Regions from separate parts of the Glutamicibacter sp. Je.9.36 genome, predicted to be linked through region 2. Evidence: predicted binding sites of a transcription regulator. Region 2 holds the regulator's gene; the other holds the start of a gene.
What was found. The regulator HrcA, encoded in region 2, represses chaperone genes, less so after heat shock. The targets are predictions, from matches to a motif close to TTNGCACTCGNNNNNNNCGAGTGCNAA.

Region 1: groL (chaperonin GroEL) is a predicted target of HrcA. The motif match lies at 2,342-2,368, and genes of this name have one in related genera.

The regions. Positions count from the first base shown of each region.
Region 1 covers NZ_JBCPSN010000007.1:6,109-18,642, reverse strand. Annotated here, with positions in the region: gene AAZQ98_RS15785 (DUF4031 domain-containing protein) at 1-405, shown strand, start outside; gene groL (chaperonin GroEL) at 505-2,142, opposite strand; gene AAZQ98_RS15775 (LytR C-terminal domain-containing protein) at 2,439-3,044, opposite strand; gene AAZQ98_RS15770 (DUF3263 domain-containing protein) at 3,087-3,377, opposite strand; gene AAZQ98_RS15765 (uracil-DNA glycosylase) at 3,534-4,307, shown strand; gene AAZQ98_RS15760 (threonine/serine ThrE exporter family protein) at 4,304-5,974, opposite strand; gene AAZQ98_RS15755 (LLM class flavin-dependent oxidoreductase) at 6,176-7,222, shown strand; tRNA gene AAZQ98_RS15750 (tRNA-Val) at 7,279-7,355, opposite strand; gene AAZQ98_RS15745 (GNAT family N-acetyltransferase) at 7,765-8,382, shown strand; gene AAZQ98_RS15740 (hypothetical protein) at 8,387-9,319, opposite strand; gene AAZQ98_RS15735 (HsdM family class I SAM-dependent methyltransferase) at 9,316-10,965, opposite strand; gene AAZQ98_RS15730 (DUF808 domain-containing protein) at 11,073-12,023, opposite strand; tRNA gene AAZQ98_RS15725 (tRNA-Thr) at 12,189-12,262, opposite strand; gene AAZQ98_RS15720 (DsbA family protein) at 12,434-12,534, opposite strand, start outside.
Region 2 covers NZ_JBCPSN010000002.1:303,939-313,379, forward strand. Annotated here, with positions in the region: gene ybeY (rRNA maturation RNase YbeY) at 1-115, opposite strand, end outside; gene AAZQ98_RS05775 (PhoH family protein) at 112-1,140, opposite strand; gene AAZQ98_RS05780 (GerMN domain-containing protein) at 1,450-2,361, shown strand; gene AAZQ98_RS05785 (16S rRNA (uracil(1498)-N(3))-methyltransferase) at 2,693-3,466, opposite strand; gene dnaJ (molecular chaperone DnaJ) at 3,469-4,593, opposite strand; gene hrcA (heat-inducible transcriptional repressor HrcA) at 4,659-5,672, opposite strand; gene AAZQ98_RS05800 (DUF3097 domain-containing protein) at 5,800-6,669, shown strand; gene AAZQ98_RS05805 (DUF4870 domain-containing protein) at 6,760-7,161, shown strand; gene hemW (radical SAM family heme chaperone HemW) at 7,178-8,407, opposite strand; gene lepA (translation elongation factor 4) at 8,408-9,441, opposite strand, start outside.

The DNA.
Region 1 (12,534 bases), on a different contig from region 2:
GTCTACGCTGGAACCAGCGAGGACGAGTTCAAATCGGCCACCTTGGCCCGTGAACGGCTGCGGGGAGTCCTCTCCCCTGGTGCCGTCTCGAAGGTCAGCGGGTTGGTCATGCTCACCGCCAAGCATGCCCCGGCAGAGACCGATCGCCTGGGCCATATCCTCTGCGATGCCGATCTGGAGGTCCTGGCCCGCCCCGCTCCGGCATACCAGCGCTACGCCGAGGCCATCTACAAGGAGTACGGGCATCTTCCCCGCCATGTGCTTGCTTCCGGGCGCAGCAAGATCCTCAGCGGCTTGTTGGAGAAAGAACTGATCTACGGCACCCAAGCCGGATCCCGGCGCTGGGAGCAGCGCGCGCGGAACAATTTGGGCACCGAGCTGGAGCTGTTGCACAGCTGGCTATAGTGCAACGCTTGTCCTAAGTTAAACGGCCGATGGCCCGGATCCCTCGAAAGGATCCGGGCCATCGGCGCGATTACTGCGTGCTTAGTGCGTGCGGGAAGCTTAGAAGCCGCCCATTCCGCCCATGCCACCCATGTCATCGCCACCGGCTGGGGCAGCGCCAGCAGGAGCTGGCTTATCTGCGACAACAGCTTCGGTGGTCAGGAACAGGCCAGCGATCGATGCCGCGTTCTGCAGTGCCGAACGGGTCACCTTCACTGGGTCGTTGACACCAGCTTCAAGCAGGTTCACGTATTCGCCGGTTGCTGCGTTCAGGCCGTGGCCTGCTGGCAGGCCCTTGACCTTGTCAGCGACAACGCCTGGCTCCATGCCAGCGTTCAGGGCAATCTGCTTCAGCGGGGCTTCGATGCCAACGCGAACGATGTTCGCACCGGTAGCTTCGTCGCCTTCCAGAACCAGCTTCTCGAATGCTGCAGCGCCAGCCTGGATCAGTGCAACGCCACCACCGGCGACGATGCCTTCTTCAACAGCTGCCTTGGCGTTGCGCACGGCATCTTCGATGCGGTGCTTGCGCTCCTTGAGCTCTACCTCGGTAGCAGCGCCGGCCTTCAGCACAGCGACACCGCCGGAGAGCTTTGCGTGGCGCTCCTGCAGCTTCTCGCGGTCGTAGTCCGAGTCGGTGTTCTTGATCTCGGCAGCGATCTGCGCCTTGCGTCCCTCGATGGCGTCGGCTTCGCCGCCACCTTCAACGATGGTGGTCTCGTCCTTGGTGATAACGACCTTGCGGGCGGTACCGAGGACTTCCAGGCCTACGTTATCCAGGGACAGGCCGATTTCCTCGGAAACAACCTGGCCGCCGGTGAGGATAGCGATGTCGGTCAGCATGGCCTTGCGACGGTCGCCGAAGCCCGGAGCCTTGACAGCAACGGACTTGAACAGGCCGCGGATCTTGTTCAGGATCAGGGTAGCCAGGGCTTCACCCTCGACATCTTCGGCGATGATCAGCAGCGACTTGTTCGACTGCATGACCTTCTCCAGCAAGGTCACCATGTCCTTGACCGAGGAGATCTTCGAGTTCACGATGAGGACGTAAGGGTCCTCGAGAACGGTTTCCTGGCGCTCAGCGTCGGTGACGAAGTAAGCGGAGATGTAGCCCTTATCGAAGCGCATGCCCTCTGCCAGCTCCAGCTCCAGGCCGAAGGTGTTGGATTCTTCAACGGTGATAACGCCCTGCTCGCCGACCTTGTCGAGAGCTTCAGCGATCAGTGCGCCGATTTCCGGATCGCCAGCAGAGATCGAAGCGGTAGCAGCGATCTGCTCCTTGGATTCGACCTTCTTCGCAGCGGCGAACAGTTCAGCGGTAACAGCTTCTACGGCCTTGTCGATACCGCGGCGCAGTGCGATTGGGTCAGCACCTGCTGCAACGTTGCGCAGGCCTTCCTTGACCAGTGCCTGTGCCAGCACGGTTGCGGTGGTGGTACCGTCGCCAGCGACGTCGTCGGTCTTCTTGGCAACTTCCTTGACCAGCTCTGCGCCGATCTTCTCGTAAGGCTCTTCGAGGTCGATTTCCTTAGCGATGGACACGCCGTCGTTGGTGATAGTAGGAGCGCCCCACTTCTTTTCCAGAACAACGTTGCGGCCGCGTGGGCCCAGGGTGACCTTCACCGCGTCAGCAAGGGTGTTCAGGCCGCGCTCAAGTCCGCGGCGTGCTTCCTCGTCAAATGCAATCATCTTAGCCATTGTGGCGTACGGTCCTTTCGGGACGATTTTGCGAAAATGCAACCGACAGACAGCGCCCGCGACGGACGAGTGGACCGGTGCGGCATCGGGCCAGCAACCGTTTCAGCTCTCGCTATCTGAGGTATTTTCCACGCCCACGCCCTGCGTCCGCTGTCCGGTGCTTCATGAAGTTCTTGGAGAACGCAAAAGCCGACCGGCGTTAGCAGTCGCAACGCATGAGTGCTAATACAAATATTGGCACTCTCGCATGGCGAGTGCAAGCCGATCGGCTCTGAGCGAATGGAATTATGAACGAATTATTCGTTTAGCCCCAGGGTGTCATCGGAGCCCAGAACCACGGTGACCCGGTTCGGAATGTTGCTGGTCTGCAGAACTTCGTCGATATTCAGGATTTCTGCAGCTTTTTCAGCGGTAGTCCGGTAGGACTCGGACATGTAATAAACCGTGGAGACTTCTGCGGGCCTGGTCCAGTTGTCGGCCACAATGCTGGTGAACCCGGCTTCGGCCATGGCGTCTTCGCCTTCATTAGCCAGACCGGCAACACTTGCCGCGTTGTACACGCCAATCAGCTGGCCGTAGAGCACGTCTTCGTCATCGATGGTGCTCGTTGGCGATGCGGATTCACTAGGTGTGGGTTCCACGGAAGGCTCAGCGGTGACTTCCTGGGTTTGCGAGGTGTCGCTTCCCGTGGAAGTCGCGAGGGTCTCCTTGAGCTGAGGGCCGAAGATGAAGGACAAGGCACCGATCACCAGCACGAGTACAGCGGTCAGCACTACCCAGCGCAATTTCCCACCGGTTGACTTCGACGCGGCGGACTGCGCCCATCCGTGGGCGTGGTGCGAACCCACACGGGTGCTGAACTCCGGAACGCGATCAAATTCGTCACGCGGGTAGTTGGTCATTCTTGTCCTTGCTCGAGGTCTGATTGGTCACGGCAGGCAGGGTTATCGTCCCGTGCCGACCTTACCGCCCACGCGACGTTTTGTGGAACGTGCTCTGCGCAGGCGCTTGACCAACATCGGGTCGTAGGCCAGTGCCGCGTCGGTTTCAATCAGCTGGTTCAGCAGCTGGTAGTAATTCGTCGGCGACATCGAAAACTGCTTGGTAATGGCTTGTTCCTTGGCCCCGGCATACTTCCACCACAACTTTTCCAGGTTGAGGATCTGTTGCGAACGCTCGTCCAATTCCGAATCCGGGTTCATGACGAAATCCACCAGCAATTCATTCTCAGCCATACGTTCTCACCTCTGTCCTTGGACCAGTTTTCTCGGGTTTCGGTTATGCATGTAATCCACCATCGGTAGACATACCACCGATATTCTAACCAATCTGCTTGCCTAACACCGTGTGGCCGAGCACAGGCACGCCAGAAAAACGGCACAATTACCCCTATGGACGATTTGCAGCCAGCACTTTTCGATGCACCCCAGCCAGCTCGGACACCAGTGTACGAAGCGGCGGATTTCCCGTTTTACCATGGCGCCCAATCCATGGCCGACCACGGGTTTATCGCTGGAGACTGGGTACCGGCACTTAGCGAGCAGGACTCGTTGCTGCGTTCCCTGGCCACCGATTTGGCGGCCCGTTCGGCGGCAGGTGAACAGATCCTGCCGGCACCGGAGGTGATGTTCCGCGCACTGAGCCTGCCATTGTCCGAAGTCAAGGTCCTAATTATTGGCCAAGACCCATATCCGACACCCGGCCACGCAAATGGTTTGGCCTTCGCGGCCAACAAGCAGGTGCGTCCGCTGCCGCGCTCCTTGGCCAATATCTACAAGGAATTGCAGTCCGATCTGGGGCTGGAGCCGGTTGCGCATCCGGATCTCAGTCCATGGCTCTCAGAAGGCGTCTTGCTGTTGAACCAGGTGCTCTCCGTAGCCGCTGGAAATGCCGGCTCGCATCAGAAGCTGGGTTGGGCGCCAATTCTGCATGCCATCCTCACTGCGCTCAATGACCGTCCGCGGCCTCCGGCGGCTTTGCTCTGGGGCAAGCATGCGCAGAAACTCTCCGAGTCCCTGTCCAACGCCGTGCAGCTGCAAAGCGCCCATCCCTCGCCGCTCTCAGCCTCGCGCGGGTTCTTCGGCTCCAAGCCCTTCTCAAGCATCAATCGGCTCCTGTCCGACCGCGGACAGAAGCCGATTGACTGGTCGTTGCCGAAAGCTTAGCGCCGGCGGATCCGCCGGCGCTCACGCCGGGCGCTGGAGGTCAATGGACGGCACAGCGTATCGCCGAAGACGACGCCGCCAGCGATGGAGAGCATGATCGCCATGGCGTTGAACATCTCCACCAGTCCCGTGGCGGTGTCATTGACGTTGATGACGATGCCGTACATCGCGCGGAAGATCATCAGGCCCGGAAGCAGGAACATGACCGCAGGAGCCGCTAGCACCAGCTGCGGGGAGCCGAGTTTGTCGGCCGCCAGCCGCGCGGCGAAACCGATCACCGTGGCGACCAGCGCCGGGGTAGCCCGGTCTCCGAGTCCTATGCTTTCGGCCAGCAGCTGCACCAGGTAGCCGCCGACCGCAATGCCGGCGGTAGGCAGCAGCAGGCGCAGCGCGCTCTGCTCGGTGACCGCACCGGCGACAATGGCCACGCCCACCAAGACCACCAGCAGCCAGGCCGGATAGTCGGTTTGGACGATCTGGTGAACGTCGACCTTCTCTCCCCCGAGCAGATCAGAGATCACCAGAGCCGTAGCAATTCCGCAGAGGATCGCCCCGTAGATCAGGCTGGCCGAGAACAACCGGCCTACCGCTGTCACCGGGAAGCCGTTGATGGCATCCTGCAATGCCGAAACGAATCTGCCCGACGGAAGCAGCAGCAAGATGCCGCCAGAGACCACCAGCGCCGGATCCAGCGGAGCGTGGAATTGATGCCCCAGCAAGGCAATGCCGGTGACCACCAATGTCGAGGCCGCGATAGTGAAGAACTCGGGCACTCTCCAGCGCGAGCCGTATCGGCCGATCTGCGTCACGAGGCTCGAGGACAGCATCGCCACCAGCGCACCAGCCCACGAGCCGCCAATGAAGAGCACGAACGCGGCCGCGAACACGGCCCGGCCGCAGGCGACGATCCAGCGCGGGAACGGCTTGGGCTGCCGCGTGATGTCCTTCAGCCGCTTCGCTGAAACGGATCGCGATACGCCGCCGGCAATGATATCCGAGACGAGTTCGTGCACCAGCACCATGCCGGCGTAGTTCGAGGTGTAGGAGCGGACCACACGCAGCACCGAGTAGCTTTCGGCGTCCGGCGGGCTGTAGTTCAAATGCAGGGACTGGTTGGTGATGTCCACATCCAAGTGGCTCAAGCCCAGTGCCGCGGTCACCGCGATCACGCTGGTTTCCACTTCCAAGGCGCCTGCGCCGTAGCGGATCAAGGTCTCGCCCAAATCCAGCGCGAACTCCATGGTGCGCCGGTTGGACGCGTCCTGGTCCACATTGACCTTGGGGTTGGCGTAGGGGGTGCCCTGCAGGCGCTCAACGATGTTCAGCGCCTCGGTGGGAGGGGTATCCGAGATCCACATTTTCGCCAGCAGCCGACGGGCCACCGGGTTGGCGCGGGTAGGCATGAGGGTAATGCCCTCATCGGTGGTGTGGACCTGGCCGGTGCGCCACTCGATATCCGAGACATCGGCAGCCGCCACGTTGGCGCTGACCGCCGTATTGAGCGGTAGTTCAGATGCCGTTGCCGGCTCTTCGGCGGGCTCTGCCGGATGGAAGCCCATGTTGATCTCACTAGTGGCAATGCGGGGCAAGACGCCAGCTAGCGGAGCCGGATCCTCGCCTACGGCATTCGACGAGGCGGCCTGTTCCTCGCTAGATCGATGCGCCACGAATCAAGCCCCCTCATCCAAAGTTTTTCCCATGGGATTCACCATACAACCCGTGCATGAAAAGTTGTCGGGAACGTGGCGAATTCGGGAGGTATCGCCGAACACATTTAAGGGTATTTTCGGCCACTGGAATACCGGCGCTCGGCAGTTGGTTGCACCATGCAGAAGTTAGATGTGTTTGCATATAATCCGGAGGATCCAATGAATACGCAGTTCCCATTGCCAGAAATCGGAGCCGAGACCTTCGGCGACATCACCGAGGATGCCCAGGGCAACCCGCTGAGCCATGCCCAGGTGATCCGCAATGTCATCGCCGAGGGGCAGCAGGCCGAAGCCTCGGGTCTTGATTTCTTCGGTGTCGGCGAGCACCACCGCGATGACTATGCCATCTCCTCCCCCGAAATGGTTCTGGCCGCCCTGGCCAGCACTACCCAGCGCATCAAGCTCGGCACCGCGGTGACCGTGCTCTCCAGCGACGACCCGGTGCGCGTCTACGAACGCTTTGCCACCTTGGACGCGATCTCCAACGGGCGAGTGGAGATCATCGCAGGCCGCGGCTCCTTCATCGAATCCTTCCCGCTCTTCGGCCTGGATCTTGAAGACTACGAGGACCTGTTCGAAGAGAAGCTGCATCTGCTGGCCAAGCTCCGCCACGGCACGCCGGTTTCCTGGCAGGGCAAGCACCGCGCCGCCTTGCGCAACCAGCAGATCTACCCGCTGCTGGAAGACCAGCCCTTGACCACCTGGGTGGGTGTGGGTGGCAGCCCGCAGTCGGTCACCCGCGCGGCCCGGCATGGCTTGCCGTTGTGCTTGGCCATTATCGGCGGCCAGCCCTCGGCCTTCGAAGGCTTGGCAACCCTCTACCGCCGTGCGCTGAAGGAGTTCGGCCATGGAGAATTGCCGGTCTCGGCGCACTTCCATGGCTTGGTGGCTTCCACCGACCAGGAGGCCCTGGAAACCCTCTGGCCGCATTACCAGCGCACCATGAATCGGCTGGGCGCCGAACGAGGCTGGCCGCCGGCCAGCAAGATGCGCTTGCAGGCTTCCATGGGGCCCGAGGGAGCCATGATGGCCGGCAGCCCGGAAACTGTGGCACGGAAGATGGCCAAGGTGGCCCAGCAGCTGGGCTTGTCCCGCGTTGACATCAAGTACTCTGCCGGTTCCTTGCCGCACGAGGCGATGATGAACAGCATCAAGTTGCTCGGAGAAGAGGTCAAGCCCATGGTGCACCAGCTGCTTGGCGCCTAGGATCCTGGCTGTCCCGGAAACAGCGAAAGCCACCGCATTGCGGTGGCTTTCGTTCTTGGTGGATCTTACTGGACTCGAACCAGCGACCTTTCGCGTGTGAGGCGAACGCTCTAACCAACTGAGCTAAAGATCCATCTGCGCCCTGACTTGCAAGCCAAGCGCATAAACAATCCTACCGGGCCGTGGACCTCACTCCAAATCGGCCACCGGTTCCAGCGCCCGGAATCCGTCCCCGGAACACGCCGAAATGCCGCTTCCAGCGCAGGTTCGAACAGTCGCGGTTCAGGCAATGAGTAGAGCAGAAAAACAGCGCCGAATAGTTTATTTGCGATTCACCTAAAAGTACCCATTTCCACTTGTCAAAAAGGGACTTTAGACTCCATAATTTTTCTAGCTCATCGAGCTCAAACTGGACCCTACAAGGAAGTTGCCGGAAGCCGCCGGCATCGGTCCCCTCAAGGCCAACGAAACCGCGCAGTGGATTTTTCCACCGCGCAAAAGCCTCATCTTTCGTTCGTTCTTAGAATTTAGGACCGTACCCAGTGTTTGAAAACCTGAACTTTTCCTTGTCATCCCTATGCGTTCAGCCGGCCCAGCGCGCCGAATTAGCGACCCTTTACCCCCTGGTCGACCAGCGTTGGAACCAGAAGTTCGACCGGCTCTCGCTGCTTGTGACCGTGCGCGACCAGGGCACCTTGGTTGCCGCAGGCCTCGTGCATGATTCCATCATTGCCCCGACTTCTTCGATGAACGCCGTGGAGCTCGGTTGCATGGCCGTGCGCCCGGACTACCGCCGCCTGGGCATCCGCCAGCATGCGACGTCGCTGCGCCTTGCCCACGCGCTGCGTTCGGGCAAAACCCCGATCAGCGTCATCGATTCGCAGAACCCGGCATCCTGGGCCTTCTACGAGCGCTCGGAACTGTGGCAGCGCGAGCGCAGCTTCGAGCACGATGGGCAGCTGAAGTTCATCTACCGGGCCACCGTGGCCGCATGGCAGTGGGCCGCGCAATTGCCGCAGGCCTCCGAGGACCACGTGGCCATCCACCTTCCCGAAATTGCGATGCCAGCCCCGAGCCTCATGGCCGGCCCGGCCCCGGTCCAGGGATTCGCCGCGCAGTTCGGATCCGATGATTCGGCCTCCGCCGTGCCGGTGATGTGACCGCCTAGAACAGGGCGTCCTGCTGTTCGTCCACGGAGCCGTGGCCCGGCAGCGGGGCAACTTCTCCGGCCCGGCGAGCGCGAGCGGCCTCGTGCAGGTCAATCGGGGTGACCTTCAGGACCGCATCGACCATGGCGTTGAGGAACTGCGGCGCGGCAATATCCGCTGGCACCGGAGCGTGGACGCATTTCACTTCGGGATCCTCTGCGCTCTCATCCCAATCCACCAGCAGCAGGCCGGTAGCGGTGTACCCGAAGCCGTCGCCGAAGTCGCGCAGCTTGCGGATCATATCCACGGTGCGGCGGAAGGCGGCCGGCTCGGATTCCAGGATCGTGGCACGCTGCACGAAGAAGAACCCGACGGCTGCCAGCGGGTAGCGGGCCCGCAGGTTAGCCGCATCTCCATAGGCCTCTTCATAGCGGTTGGCCAGGTTCTTGCCGAAGGATGAGGTCATCGCCTTGGTGCTGAGCAGCAGTTCGGGACCGGTGGACCAATGGGTCATCACCACGTCGGTTTGCTTCATGTAGGCGCGGCCCAGGATGCGAGCGTCGATGCTGCCCGCCTTGCCCGCCATGATGGACTCGTGCACCTCGTCGGCCAGCCGCTCCGGCAGCTTGCGCAGCAGTTCCAGGATGTCGCTGGACAGGACCCGGGGCGCCTCGGGACGCGGCCACACCAGATCCGCATCGAATCCGGCACGGCGCAATTCATGGGCCAGCCATGCGTCCACGCCCTGGGCAAAGCGGCCCGATCGGGTGACCGCCTTGTTGCGGACCGGGATGCTCAGCAGGCGTTCGAGCACCGGGAAGGACGGGTTGAATTCCTCGGTTACCGCGCCTTTGCCCAGCCAGGGCGAATCCTTCGCCGCTGACATCAAGGTGGTATCGAATTCGGCAAAGGCCAAGGTCTTTTCGATCGCAGGATTGGCCACGTTCATCCCCTCACGGCTTTGCTTCTGGCCTTGCGGCGTTCGAGCATATTCATTCGTGCAGTGCGGACCGCCTCCAGCGCATCCGGCTCCAAGCCGAGCAGCTGCTCGAGCACCACGCCGTCCACCAGGTCGGTGGCCTCTTGCTTGCGCCCCTGCACCAGCAGTTCACGCACCGCCGGCTTGATGGCACGCAATTGCCGGGCATAGCGCTGCACCATGCCGATCGCCGGGACCGGCAGCTGGTCGGCTTCACGCGGTTCCAGCTTCAGGATGCCGCCGCCGTAGGAGCGGCCCACCATTTCGGCTCCGAGCATGGTCAGGGTATTGAGCGATGCCACCGGGAGCAGCTCGCGGCCCAGCTCGCGCGCATCGGCGCCGAGGTACACCCCATGGATCGAGTTGATGTGGTGCACCGCGGCCTCGTTGGCGGTCAACCGCGGGGTGTCGGCGTTCATGTAGGTCATGAACAGGTCCGGCACCGAGAGCACCGGCACCCGCCACCACGGGGAGCGCACCTTGCACTTGTAGGCCTGGTCGACGTTCTGCAGTTCACCGCTGGCCACGAAGCGCGCACCGGCGCCGCTGGGTTCCGCGCCGGGGCGGAACATGTAGGCAGCTGCCCCGTGCTCGGCGAGCTTTTCCCAGCCGTCCTCGCTCAATTCCAGCCCGCGCAGGTGGCGCGAGCCCGGAGGCGAGATCCGGATCAGGTCCTCGCGGGCCAGCCCCAGGTCCTGGATCTGCTGGGCCGAGAGGGTGAACCACTTATTATTGCCGGTGACCGCGCCCAGCGAGGTTTCGCCCCAGGACTGCAGCGGCGCCATCCGGCCGGCGGCCAGTGCCGCCGACAAGATCCCCTGGGCTTCAAGGCCGACCAGGGAACCGGTCCAGCGCTCGTTCATGCGCACCGGGGTGTGGCGGGTGCCTTCGCCCAGGGCTTGCAGATCCAGGGCATTGCGGAATTGGTGCAGGTTGAAGGAACCGCTAGCCCCTTCGCGGTAGCCCTCGGCCAGCAGCAGCACCACTTCTTCCTGCGCGTCGGCGAACAAGCGCTCTTCGAAGACGGCCAGGTGCACGCTGGCGAAGCGCTCAAGCAGCATCTGGCGGACAGGTCCGGCATAGTTCACGAACATCAGCTCTGCCGGAAGCACCAGGGCCAGGCGCCCGCCGACGGCAAGGAAGCTGGTGGCGTGCACGACGAAAGCGGCCCAGATGCTGGCAAGTTCATTCAGTTCCACGCCCGAGGCTTTGGCCGCGGCGCGCGAGAGCTGCCGGTCAGCTCCGCGGTGCAGCTGGTAGCGCACGTAGGGAGGGTTGCCGATGACAGCGTCGTACTCGGCGTTGCCGGTGACCTCGAAGAAGTTGGCGTGCTCGATGCGCGCGTCGATCCCGGCGGCGCTCATCCGCTCGCGGGCGGCCTGAACCGATGGTTCGTGCAGTTCCAGGCCCACCAGCTCGACCCGCTCTCGGCCATCTGCAAGCACCGGATGGGCAGCGGCAAGGAATTGCGCTTCACCGCAGGAGGGTTCCAGGACCTTGGATCCTTGCTTTCCCAGCGCCCACTGCGCCATGAAGCTGGCAACGGGTTCCGGGGTGAAGTAGGCTCCGCGCGCATGGCGGGCGGTGGCCTGATCTGTCAATTCTCTACTCAACACGCATCGATCTTTCCACGTAGGCCAGACAGTTCGGCTGGACCGGTAGACCGAGTCCGGGCGGCAACTTCTCTATTCTACGTGCGCGGGCATCTGGCTGGTTCCTGTTCCTAGTGGGCTGCTTCGGCTTTGCCCTTGTGGCGCAGCTTCTGGATGCCCCGGATGATGACGGTAATCACGGTACCCATGATGAAACCGGCAAGGCAGGAGAAGGCGGTGTTCACCAGCCAGCCCAGCACGGCGCCAGCCTGGCCGGTCGCGTCGTGGACCAGCAGTTCCACGTGGTGCACGAAGCCGTACGGTGCGTGCCAGCCCAGTTCATCCATGCCGACCAGCAGCAGGTGCCCGCCGACCCAGAGCATCGCGATCACGCCGACCTTGCTCAGGATGGACATCACGATGGGCATCGCCTTGACCAGGCCGCGCCCGATCTTCTGCGTGAGCTGGCGCGGCTTGGCGGCCATGTGCAGGCCGATGTCGTCCATTTTGACGATCAAGCCCACGGCGCCATAGACCACGACGGTCATCAGGATGGCGATCACAATCAGGATCAGTGCGCGATTCAAGAACGGCTCGTGGGACACCTCGTTCAGCGAGATGACCATGATCTCCGCGGAAAGCACGAGGTCTGTGCGCACTGCCGATCCGATAATCGCTTTCTCGTCGCGCACTCCCTCCTTGCCGCCCGGAGTGTGGTGCTTGATCGCGCCCATCGCCTCAAGCAGCTTCTCGGCGCCTTCGAAAACCAGATAGGCGCCACCAATCATCAGGATCGGGGTCAGCGCCCATGGAGCGAACTGCGATAGGACCAGCGCCACCGGAAGGATGAACAGCATCTTGTTCCGGATAGACCCAACGGCGATCTTCCAGATGATTGGAAGCTCGCGCTTGGGCGAGAGCCCGGCCACGTACTGCGGGGTGACTGCCGCATCGTCGATGACGACGCCTAGCGATTTGGTGCTGGCCTTGCCAGCGCCCAGCGCGATGTCGTCAAGGGATGCCGCGGTGACTTTCACCAGCGCCGCCACGTCGTCCAATAGTGCTGCAAGGCCTCCGGCCATGGTCGGCTCCTCAAATATAGGTTCTGCGCAAAATTCTACCGGCGGGATCTTTGAGCCTGCCATAGGCGCGACGCTGGCTCGGGCATGATCTGGGGCTAAAAAAAAGAAACCGCGCCATGAAGATTCATGGACACGGTTCCCGTTGCTGGTCCAGGACCAGGTCAGAGCCCCCTACCGGATTCGAACCGGTGACCTTCAGTTTACAAGACAGACGCTCTGGCCAGCTGAGCTAAGGGGGCGTACCGAATAAGAATATCCGAAAACCCTGCGGCACTGCGAATTGGCGATGCTCCGAGTTAAATGCCGATGGGAAGGAAGCCAGCATTGGCTTCCTTCCCATCGGTCGGGGTGCGAGATCAATAAGGATACTACCGGATCCCGAACAATTGTCCAGAGGCTACCGGTTCGACTTACTTGTTGGCAGCGATTGCTTCCTTCACTGCGGTTGGGAAGTCTTCCTTTGCCAGATCGACTACCTCGCCCTGGACGAAGATCGATGGGGTGCCAGCCA
Region 2 (9,441 bases):
TCGATACTTCGGTTTCCGGATGCAGGAACATTGCCCGCATCACCGATGCTGCCAAGGCGTTGACATCCTTGAGATCGACGTCGTATTCGGTTTCGTTATTTACTTCAATGCTCATTTGCTGCGGCGTCCCCGGTTGTGGTCTTTGCGTCGGGTGTCATCCCAACGGTCGTAAGCAGTAACGATGTCGGCAATCAGGCGGTGGCGAACCACATCCGAAGAGTCGAGTCGGCAGATGCTGATGTCGTCGATGCCTTCAAGGACATCGCTGGCCATGCGCAACCCGGAGGTCGCATTGTTGGGCAGATCCACCTGGGTGACATCCCCCGTCACTACCATCTTGGAACCGAATCCCAGGCGGGTCAGGAACATCTTCATCTGTTCACTGGTGGTGTTCTGCGCTTCGTCCAGGATCACGAAGGCGTCATTGAGGGTGCGTCCACGCATATAGGCCAGCGGAGCGACCTCAATGGTTCCGGCTTCGAGCAATTGCGGAATGGTTTCCGGATTGATCATGTCGTGCAAGGCATCGTAGAGCGGACGCAGGTACGGGTCGATCTTCTCGGTCAACGAGCCCGGCAGGAAGCCCAGCTTCTCCCCTGCTTCAACGGCAGGCCGGGTCAGGATGATGCGGTTGACCTGCTTGTCCTGCAAGGCGGCGACGGCCATGGCCATGGCCAGGAAGGTCTTTCCGGTACCGGCTGGGCCAATGCCGAAAGTAATTGTCGAATCCTCTATGGCGTCGACATAGCTCTTCTGGTTCACGGTCTTGGGGCGGATGGAACGTCCGCGCCCCGAGAGGATCTTCAGGCCCAGGACGTCGGTGGGTGCATCCGGATTGCCGGCGCTGAGCATCTTGATGATCTGCTCGATCGTTTCGGCGCTCATGCGCGAGCCGCGGGTGGCCAGCGAACGGGCTTCTTCGGTGACGCGCTGGGCCTTGCGGACTTGCTGCGGTTCACCTACCAGAGCCAGGGATTGGCCGTTGGGGCGGAAGCTCACCTGCGGGTAGGCGCCGGAGAGAATACGCAAGAGCTCGTCATTGGGACCGAGGGTGGCAATCATGAGCTCAGCTGTATCGAAACTGATGGTGAGCGATGCGGATCCGTTCTCCGCTGTCGCCTTATTCTGTTCAACCTGCATGCAGTGCGCGGCGCCCCTTTGCGAGCTTGGTGGTAATCGTGATTTGTCCTGCTTGCCATTCTATCGAGTCGCAGGCCAATCCGGAGAAAATTCAGGTCTCAGCGTAAGCAGCAGAACCTGAAAGTAGTCTTGAATGATGCTAATCGGGGCTAGTGGCGAACATATAGATTTGGTTACGGATTAGTAAGTTGGGCCATTTTTCTGCAGTTAGGCGCTTCTGATATGGCAAGCTTGAGAGCGGTTCCAATACGGCCAGGAGCCAAAACAGCTAACATCACCACGGATTGGTACGCAGTGCAATCAAGGATCTTGCGGAAGATTCCACGCCGATTCGGCGTTTTGGGAATCACTGCCGCTCTCGTCGTCGCCGCAGGATGCGGTCTGACGAATCGCGAGAGCTCCTATGAGATGCCATCGACCGCCGTGGCCGAATCGCTGAACCTGCCGAACGCCACCGACGCTGGCGAGGATGTCGGCATCGCGGCTAGCCTGCCCATCTACTGGCTGGAAAACACCGATACCGGCGTGTTCCTGTACCGCGAGTACATCGAGGACACCCGCCATCAGGAGCCCATCGGCGATGCGATCTGGACGCTGCTCTCAGCCGACCCGATGAAGCCGAAACGCTACACCCATTTGAAGCCCACCGATGAAATCGGCGTTTCAATCAATAATGCGAATGTCATCACCTTGGATCTGCCGGCCAAGGTCTTCAGCGCCAATCTCGACCAGGGCCTGTCGGAGCGCGCCATCCAGCAACTGGTCTTCACCGCTACGGCAGCTGCCGCCAGCGCCGGACTGGTCGTGGGCGAGCTTCCCGCCACAGTCCGGATCCTGGTTGACGGCCAGGCAAATGCCACAGTCTTCGACGGTTTCCGGCTCAAGGATGTCTACGAGCGCGATGCGGCGTTCATTGCACCGATCTGGATCATCGATCCGCAGTTCAACAAGACCTTGGCGGATGGCTCGATCAAGATTAACGGCCGAACCACCCAGTTCGACATCGGCACCTTCTACTCCTTGCAGCGCAAGGACGCCGACGGCAAGCTCACGGTGATGACCGCTCAGAAGCAGGTCAACCCCGGGCAGATCAATGCCGACGGTTCATTCACCCTGACCACCGATCTGCGTGCCGGCTCATACCGGCTGACCTTCTGGGGCGTTGAGACCGGATCGGACCATCAGGTCGGCAAGGTCACCAGCGACTTCCGCGTCGAGTAACGCAGCATCCAGCGCTGCCAGCCCCCGCCGGAAGTCCTGGACATGAACCTGGGCGCCCGTTGTCCGGGCCAGCTCCTGAACTGGTGGTGGCTGAGCATTCTTGGACTGCTGGCAGGATTTCCAGTGCCGTTGCCGTGGACAGCGTCCTTATCCGATCGGCTGCCGCATTCGCGGATCTGACCCGCAGCGGCTTCGCGTTCCCCGTCCCGAGGCCTTTTCTCGGCTCGAACCCGTTGCGCCGGCCGGAGACGAAATTGCTCCGCAGATCCTGGCAGGCACATGCCTGCTGGGATCTGCGGAGCAATTCACCTGCTAACCGGAATTCTGGAACCTAGATTTCGCCGATCAAATGGCGGATCAAGACCAGGGCCGCGGGGCCTGCGGTCGAGGCACGCAGCACATGCTGGCCCAGCAGGGCTGGTTGGGCGCCGGCATCGACGAAGGACTGCAGCTCCGTTTCGGAGATGCCTCCTTCTGGCCCGACGATCATGATGATCTCCTGGCCGGCCCGCGCATCGGCGAGCCACGACTGCACATGCCGGGCCACCGAGTCCGCGGCCTGCTCGTGCAGAACCAGAACCAGTGCGCCATTTGCGGTATCGGCCGCGATGGCCTTGGCCAGTTCCTTGGAACCCAGCGGGTCCAGCACCTCCGGCTCATAGGCGCGGCGCGACTGCTTCTGCGCCGAGCGCACCTGGGCGCGCCACTTGGCCATGGCCTTGTCGACCTTGGCCGCGTTCCAGCGCACGATCGAGCGGTCGGCCTGCCAGGGGCGTACCGACAGCACGCCCAGTTCCACGCCGGACTCGACAGCTTGCAGGTCGCGATCCCCCTTGGACAGCGCCTGGACCAGGGTGACCGGGTGATCGCTGACCGCTTCCTCGGCACGGCGCAGGACCTTCACGCTCAGCAGGTCCTTGGCGGTGCCGATGACCTCCACAGTCAGACGCAGGCCCTTGCCATCCAGCAGGTCCAGGTGCTCGCCCGCGGAGACCCGTTTAACGGTGACCGCGTGGTGCGCTTCGGAGCCATCCAGTTCAAGAATGTCCCCGACCGATGCGTCCTGGCCCTGCTGGGCGTCGATGACGAAGCTGTGGTTGCTCATGCCTAGCGCTGGTTCAGCTTGTCGCGCAGGCGGGAGAACATGCCGCCGCTGTGCTCCACGCGGCCGGCCGAGAGTTCTTCGCCACGCAGCTTGGCCAGCTGCTCAAGCAGATCGCGCTGGGCAGCGTCGAGCTTGGTCGGGGTCTCCACCTGCAGGTGCACGATGATGTCCCCGCGCTTGCCTCCGCGCAGGCGCGGCACACCGAGGCCCGGCAGGGTGACGGTGTCGCCATCCTGGGCGCCTGGCTCCACATTGATGGACTGGCCGCCGTCGAAGGTTTCCAGCTTCAGCTCGCAACCCAGTGCGGCGGCGGTCATTGGAAGGCTCATCTTGGCGTGCAGGTCGGTGCCGGCGCGCTCGAAGACCTTATGGCGGCGCACGTCGATCTCGACGAACAGGTTGCCGTTAGGCCCGCCGCCCGGGCCGGCTTCGCCCTGTCCGCGCAGCTGGATGCGGGTGCCGGAGTCGACACCTGCAGGAACGTTCAGCGACTTGGACACGTGCTCGCGCACCCGGCCTTCGCCGTTGCACTCCAGGCAGGGGTCCGGGATGGTGGTGCCGAAACCGCGGCAGGCCGCACAGGTTTCCACGGTCATCATCTGGCCCAGGAATGAACGCACTGGACGCTGGACCTGGCCTGCGCCATGGCAGATGTCGCAGGTGACCGGGCTGGTGCCTTCGCGCGTGCACGAACCGTTGCACGTCTTGCAGGTGACAGCGGTTTCCATTTCCAGCGGGTAGACAGTGCCCTTGACCGCGTCTTCCAGGTCGATGGTGATGGTGATCAGCGCGTCGCGGCCCGGCTGGGTGCGTGATGCCGGGCCCTGGGCCTGGCCGCCACCGAAGAACTGCTCGAAGATGTCGCCGAAGCCGCCAAAGCCCTGGCCGCCACCGCCGAAGCCCGGGTGGCCGTTGCCGTTCTCATCGCCGGTGGCGTCGTAGTTGGAGCGCTTGGTCTGGTCGGAAAGGACTTCGTAGGCTCGGGTGACCAGCTTGAACTGTTCTGCAGCGTCATCGCTAGGGTTTACATCCGGGTGCAGCTTACGCGCCAACTTGCGGTAGGCACTCTTGATTTCCTGCGGGGTCGCGTCCTTGGCGACGCCTAGGGTCTCGTAATGCGAGCTCACGTTATTCGCCGTGTCCTTTCCTGAGAATCTTGAAATTCGGTTGTGCCGGGCGGTGCCCAGCGAGGCTAGTTAGCCAAAATCTTCGACAGGTACCGTGCCACCGCACGAACCGAGGCCATGGAGGTTGGATAGTTCATCCGGGTGGGGCCCAGGACCCCGAGCTTGTTGCGCACATCGGTGCCGTAGGTGGTGGCGACCACGGCGGCTTCCGACAGCTGCCCGTAGTGGTGCTCGGTGCCGATGGCCACGGCCACGCCGCGCGAATCGGCTTCCAGCTCGGAGAAGAGCTTGAGCAGCACTACCTGCTCCTCGAGCGCCTCGAGCACCGGGGTTATGCTCAGCGGGAAGTCCCCTTCCACGCGGGCGAGGTTCGCGGTGCCTGCCATGATGATGCGCTGCGCGTTGGCCGCCTGGGCCATTTCTTCCAGCGCACCGATCACCTGGTCCACCAGGGGGTCGGCCTGCTGCGTCGAACTGCGCTCGATGCGGGTGAGCCGTCCGGCAAGTTCGGCAAGCTTCACTCCCCCGAAATTGTTGAGCAGCCACAGCTTCAGGTCATCCAGCTCATCATCGCTGTAGGAACGCTGGACCGGCATCATGCGCTGATCCACCGTGCCATTGGAAGCGATCATCACCATCAGCACCTGGGCCGAGCCCAGGCCGACCAGATCGAGGTTCTTCAACGAAGCGGTGTCGTAGTGCGGCACCTGGATCATTGCTACCTGGTTGGTCAACCGCGCCAGGAGGCGAACGGTGCTCTTGAGCATCTCGTCCAGGTCCGTGGAGCTGTCCAGGATCTTGTTGATGGCGTCGCGTTCAGCCCGCGACAGCGGCTTGAGCTCGCCGATCTCATCGACGAAGCGGCGGTATCCCTTTTCGGTGGGGATGCGTCCGGAGGAAGTATGCGGAGCGACAATGAGCCCCTCTTCTTCCAGCAAGGCCATGTCATTGCGGATCGTCGCGGCGCTGACACCGAGGTTGTGCCGGTCCAGGAGCGCTTTGGAGCCCACTGGCTCACGGGATTGGACGTAGTCCTCCACGATGGCACGCAGAACGTCTAGGCGTCGCGGCTCTGTCACAACAGCACCTCCTTGGATTCCCTGTGCCCGGCTTTGGCACTCTAACCTGTCAAGTGCCAAGTCTAATACGTTCAGCAGTTGCTAGCATTGGATTTCGAGCGTATTCGATCACAGCGAAAGGCAGTACGTGACTAATTACTCCTGGGGACCACGGGATCTGAGTGCACCGGCACCGAAAAAACTCCGCCAGGTCCCTGTTGAACGTGGCATGATTCTGGAAGATGCCACCTCAGGATGGGTAGGAGAAGTCATCCGTACCGAGAAATCCGGTGGCATGCGCGTGATCGTGCTCGAGGACCGCCACGGCAAGACCCGCTCCTTCCAGGCGGGCTTCGGGTTCTTCCTCGAAGGCGAAGCGGTGGAGATCATTGATCCCGTTGCCAAGGCCGCACCGCCCCAGAAGCTGGTCTCGGCTTCGGGTTCGCGTGCCGTTGCCGGGCTGAAGGCCCGGGAAGCCAGGGCAAGCCGCATCTGGGTAGAAGGCAAGCACGACGCTGAGCTGGTTGAAAAAGTTTGGGGCCACGACCTGCGTGTTGAGGGCATCGTCGTTGAACCGCTGCATGGCGTGGACGATCTCGCCGGGGCTATCCGCGACTTCGCCCCCTCCGCGCAGCGCCGCTTGGGAATCCTGGTTGACCACCTGGTTGCCGGCAGCAAGGAATCGCGCATCGTTGCCGAGGCGATGAAGGTCCCCGGTGCAGCGCAAAACGTGCTGATCCTCGGCCACCCGTACGTGGATGTATGGCAGGCGATCAAGCCTGCGACACTGGGCATCAAGGCTTGGCCGGTGATCCCCAGGGGCACCGATTGGAAAACCGGTGTGCTCCGGGCCTTTGGCTGGCCGCACTCCACCGCTGAAGACATCGGCATCGGATGGCAGCGGCTCTTGTCCACGGTGCAGCATTACGGGCAGCTTGAACCGCAGCTCCTGGGACGGATTGAAGAATTGATCGATTTTCTCACGACCGAAGATTACGGTTTCCTAACGATTGACTAATAGTTGGAGATTAGTCTGCGAATCTCCCCGTGCGCCCAGCCGCGGTCGCTATGATAAGAGGAACCACACTTAGCAAGACAAGGAAAAATAGTGACATCACGCCAGACGAAGCCATCGGAGAATTCCCGCTTCGAAGGTTCCAGGACCTCTGCGCTGCCGCTGACTCCTTCAGAAGATCGCCAGTGGGCAATGATGGCCCACTTCGGTGCCATCTTGGGTTGCGTTCCTTCGGCAATCGTCTTTGCCGTATTCCGGGACCGTGGCCCGTTCACTGCACAGGAATCGAAGGAAGCGTTCAATTTCACGTTCCCGCTGACCATTCTCGCCATCGTATTCAATGTGCTCATGGTTTTGCCGGTGATCGGCTGGCTTTTCGCAGTACTCGCCGTGGCCCTCTGGGTCTTCATGACGGTCTCGGGCGCCCTTGCTGCCATCCAGGCCAACAAGGGACGCCCTTACCGCTACCAATTCAATCTGCGGCTGATGAAGTAGCAGCGGTTTCCCAGTCTTAGAAATCGAGCAGTTCACGCACCACGAGGTCGGCCAGGAGCCGGCCTCGCTGCGTTAACACCAATGTCCCGGCGAACGCGGCCTTGGCATCAATCAGCTCGTCGGCGATCAAGCCGGCGACCTTCTTGCGTCCGGTCTCATCGAGCTCGCTAATCTTCATGCCCGAACCCAGCCGGGTCAACAGCATCGTGCGCTCAAGCTGCACGGCCTCGGCATCCGGGTATTCGCGGCCGTGGCCCGGGGAGATTCCAGCGTCAATCCGTTGCTGATACGCGGCTGGATGCTTCACATTCCACCAGCGCAGCCCGCCAACATGGGAATGCGCGCCGGGGCCTGCACCCCACCAGTCGCCGCCCTGCCAGTACGCGATGTTGTGCTGGCAGGCATTCGCCGGGGTCTTCGCCCAGTTGCTGACCTCGTACCAGGAGAAACCGGCCGCGGCAAACATGTCGTCGGCCAACTGGTACTTTTCGGCATGGTCGTCATCATCGATGTTCGGTACCTCGCCACGGCGAATCTGGGCCGCCAGCTTGGTGCCTTCCTCGATGATCAGCGCATACGCCGAAATGTGATCAGGTTCGTAGCTCAACGCGGCCTCGATGCTGGTGCGCCAGTCTGCCAGGCTCTCCCCCGGAGTGCCATAAATCAGATCGACACTGACATCCAGGCCGGCCTCGCGCGCCCACGCAACGGCTTGCGGAACGCGCTTCGGATCATGGGTGCGCTCAAGCACCTTGAGCACGTGGGGCACCGCGGACTGCATGCCGAAGGACACCCGGGTGAACCCGCCGTCGGCCAGCTCCTGCAGGCTTTCGCGGGTCACCGAATCCGGGTTGGCCTCCGTGGTGATTTCCGCGCCCGGCTTCAGGCCGAAGTCGTCGCGAATCCGGCCGAGCACCGAGACCAGGTCTCCGGCGGGCAGCAGCGTGGGAGTTCCGCCGCCGAAGAAGACAGTTTCAATTTCGCGGTGCGGTTGGCCCGAACGGTCCATCACCTCGCGGGCGAAGCTGATTTCCTTGCTGACGGTGGCAGCGTAGGTTGCCTGGCTGGAACCGGAGCCCAGCTCCGTGGCGGTGTACGTGTTGAAATCGCAGTAGCCGCAACGGACGGTGCAGAACGGAATATGCACATAAAAGGACATGGTCCGCCCCCGTGCCTCATGCGCGCATGAGGCAGGGAGCAGACCATCGGCCGGAGCCGGATCGCCGTCAGGCAGTACTGAAGGCATCTACTTCTTTTTCGGCTCGTCGGTGGACAGTGCGGCAATGAAGGCTTCCTGCGGAACCTCCACGCGGCCGACCATCTTCATGCGCTTCTTGCCTTCCTTCTGCTTTTCCAGCAGCTTGCGCTTGCGGCTGATATCGCCGCCGTAGCACTTGGCAAGAACGTCCTTGCGGATTGCGCGGATGTTCTCACGGGCAATGATGCGCGAACCGATCGCGGCCTGGATTGGAACTTCAAACTGCTGGCGAGGAATCAGCTCACGCAGCTTCGAGGTCATCATGGTCCCGTAGTTGTAGGCCTTGTCGCGGTGCGTAATGGCGCTGAAAGCATCCACCTGCTCGCCCTGGAGCAGGATGTCGACCTTGACCAGATCTGCCACCTGCTCGCCGTCGGCCTTCCAGTCCAGCGAAGCATAGCCGCGGGTCTTGGACTTGAGGTGGTCGAAGAAGTCGAACACGATCTCAGCCAGCGGAAGGTGGTAGCGCATTTCGACACGGTCCTCGGAGAGGTAGTCCATGCCGCGCATGGTGCCGCGGCGGGTCTGGCACAGTTCCATGACCGAGCCGATGAATTCGCTTGGCGCCAGGATGGTGGCGGCAACCATTGGCTCGTGGACTTCCAGGATCTTGCCATCCGGGAATTCCGAGGGGTTGGTCACCGTAATCATCTGCTTGTCTTCGCCCATGACCTCGTACACCACGTTCGGCGCCGTGGAAATCAGGTCCAGATTGAATTCGGATTCCAGTCGCTGGCGGGTGATTTCCAGGTGCAGCAGGCCCAGGAAGCCCACGCGGAAGCCGAAGCCCAGGGCCACGGAGGTTTCCGGTTCGTAGGTCAGCGCGGCATCGTTGAGCTGCAGCTTATCCAGCGCATCACGCAGTACCGGGTAGTCGGTGCCGTCCATCGGGTACAGGCCGGAGAAGACCATTGGCTTGGCCTCTTCGTACCCGCCCAGGGACTCGGTGGCCGGCTTGTGGAAGTTGGTGACGGTATCGCCGACCTTGGACTGGCGCACGTCCTTGACACCGGTGATCAGAT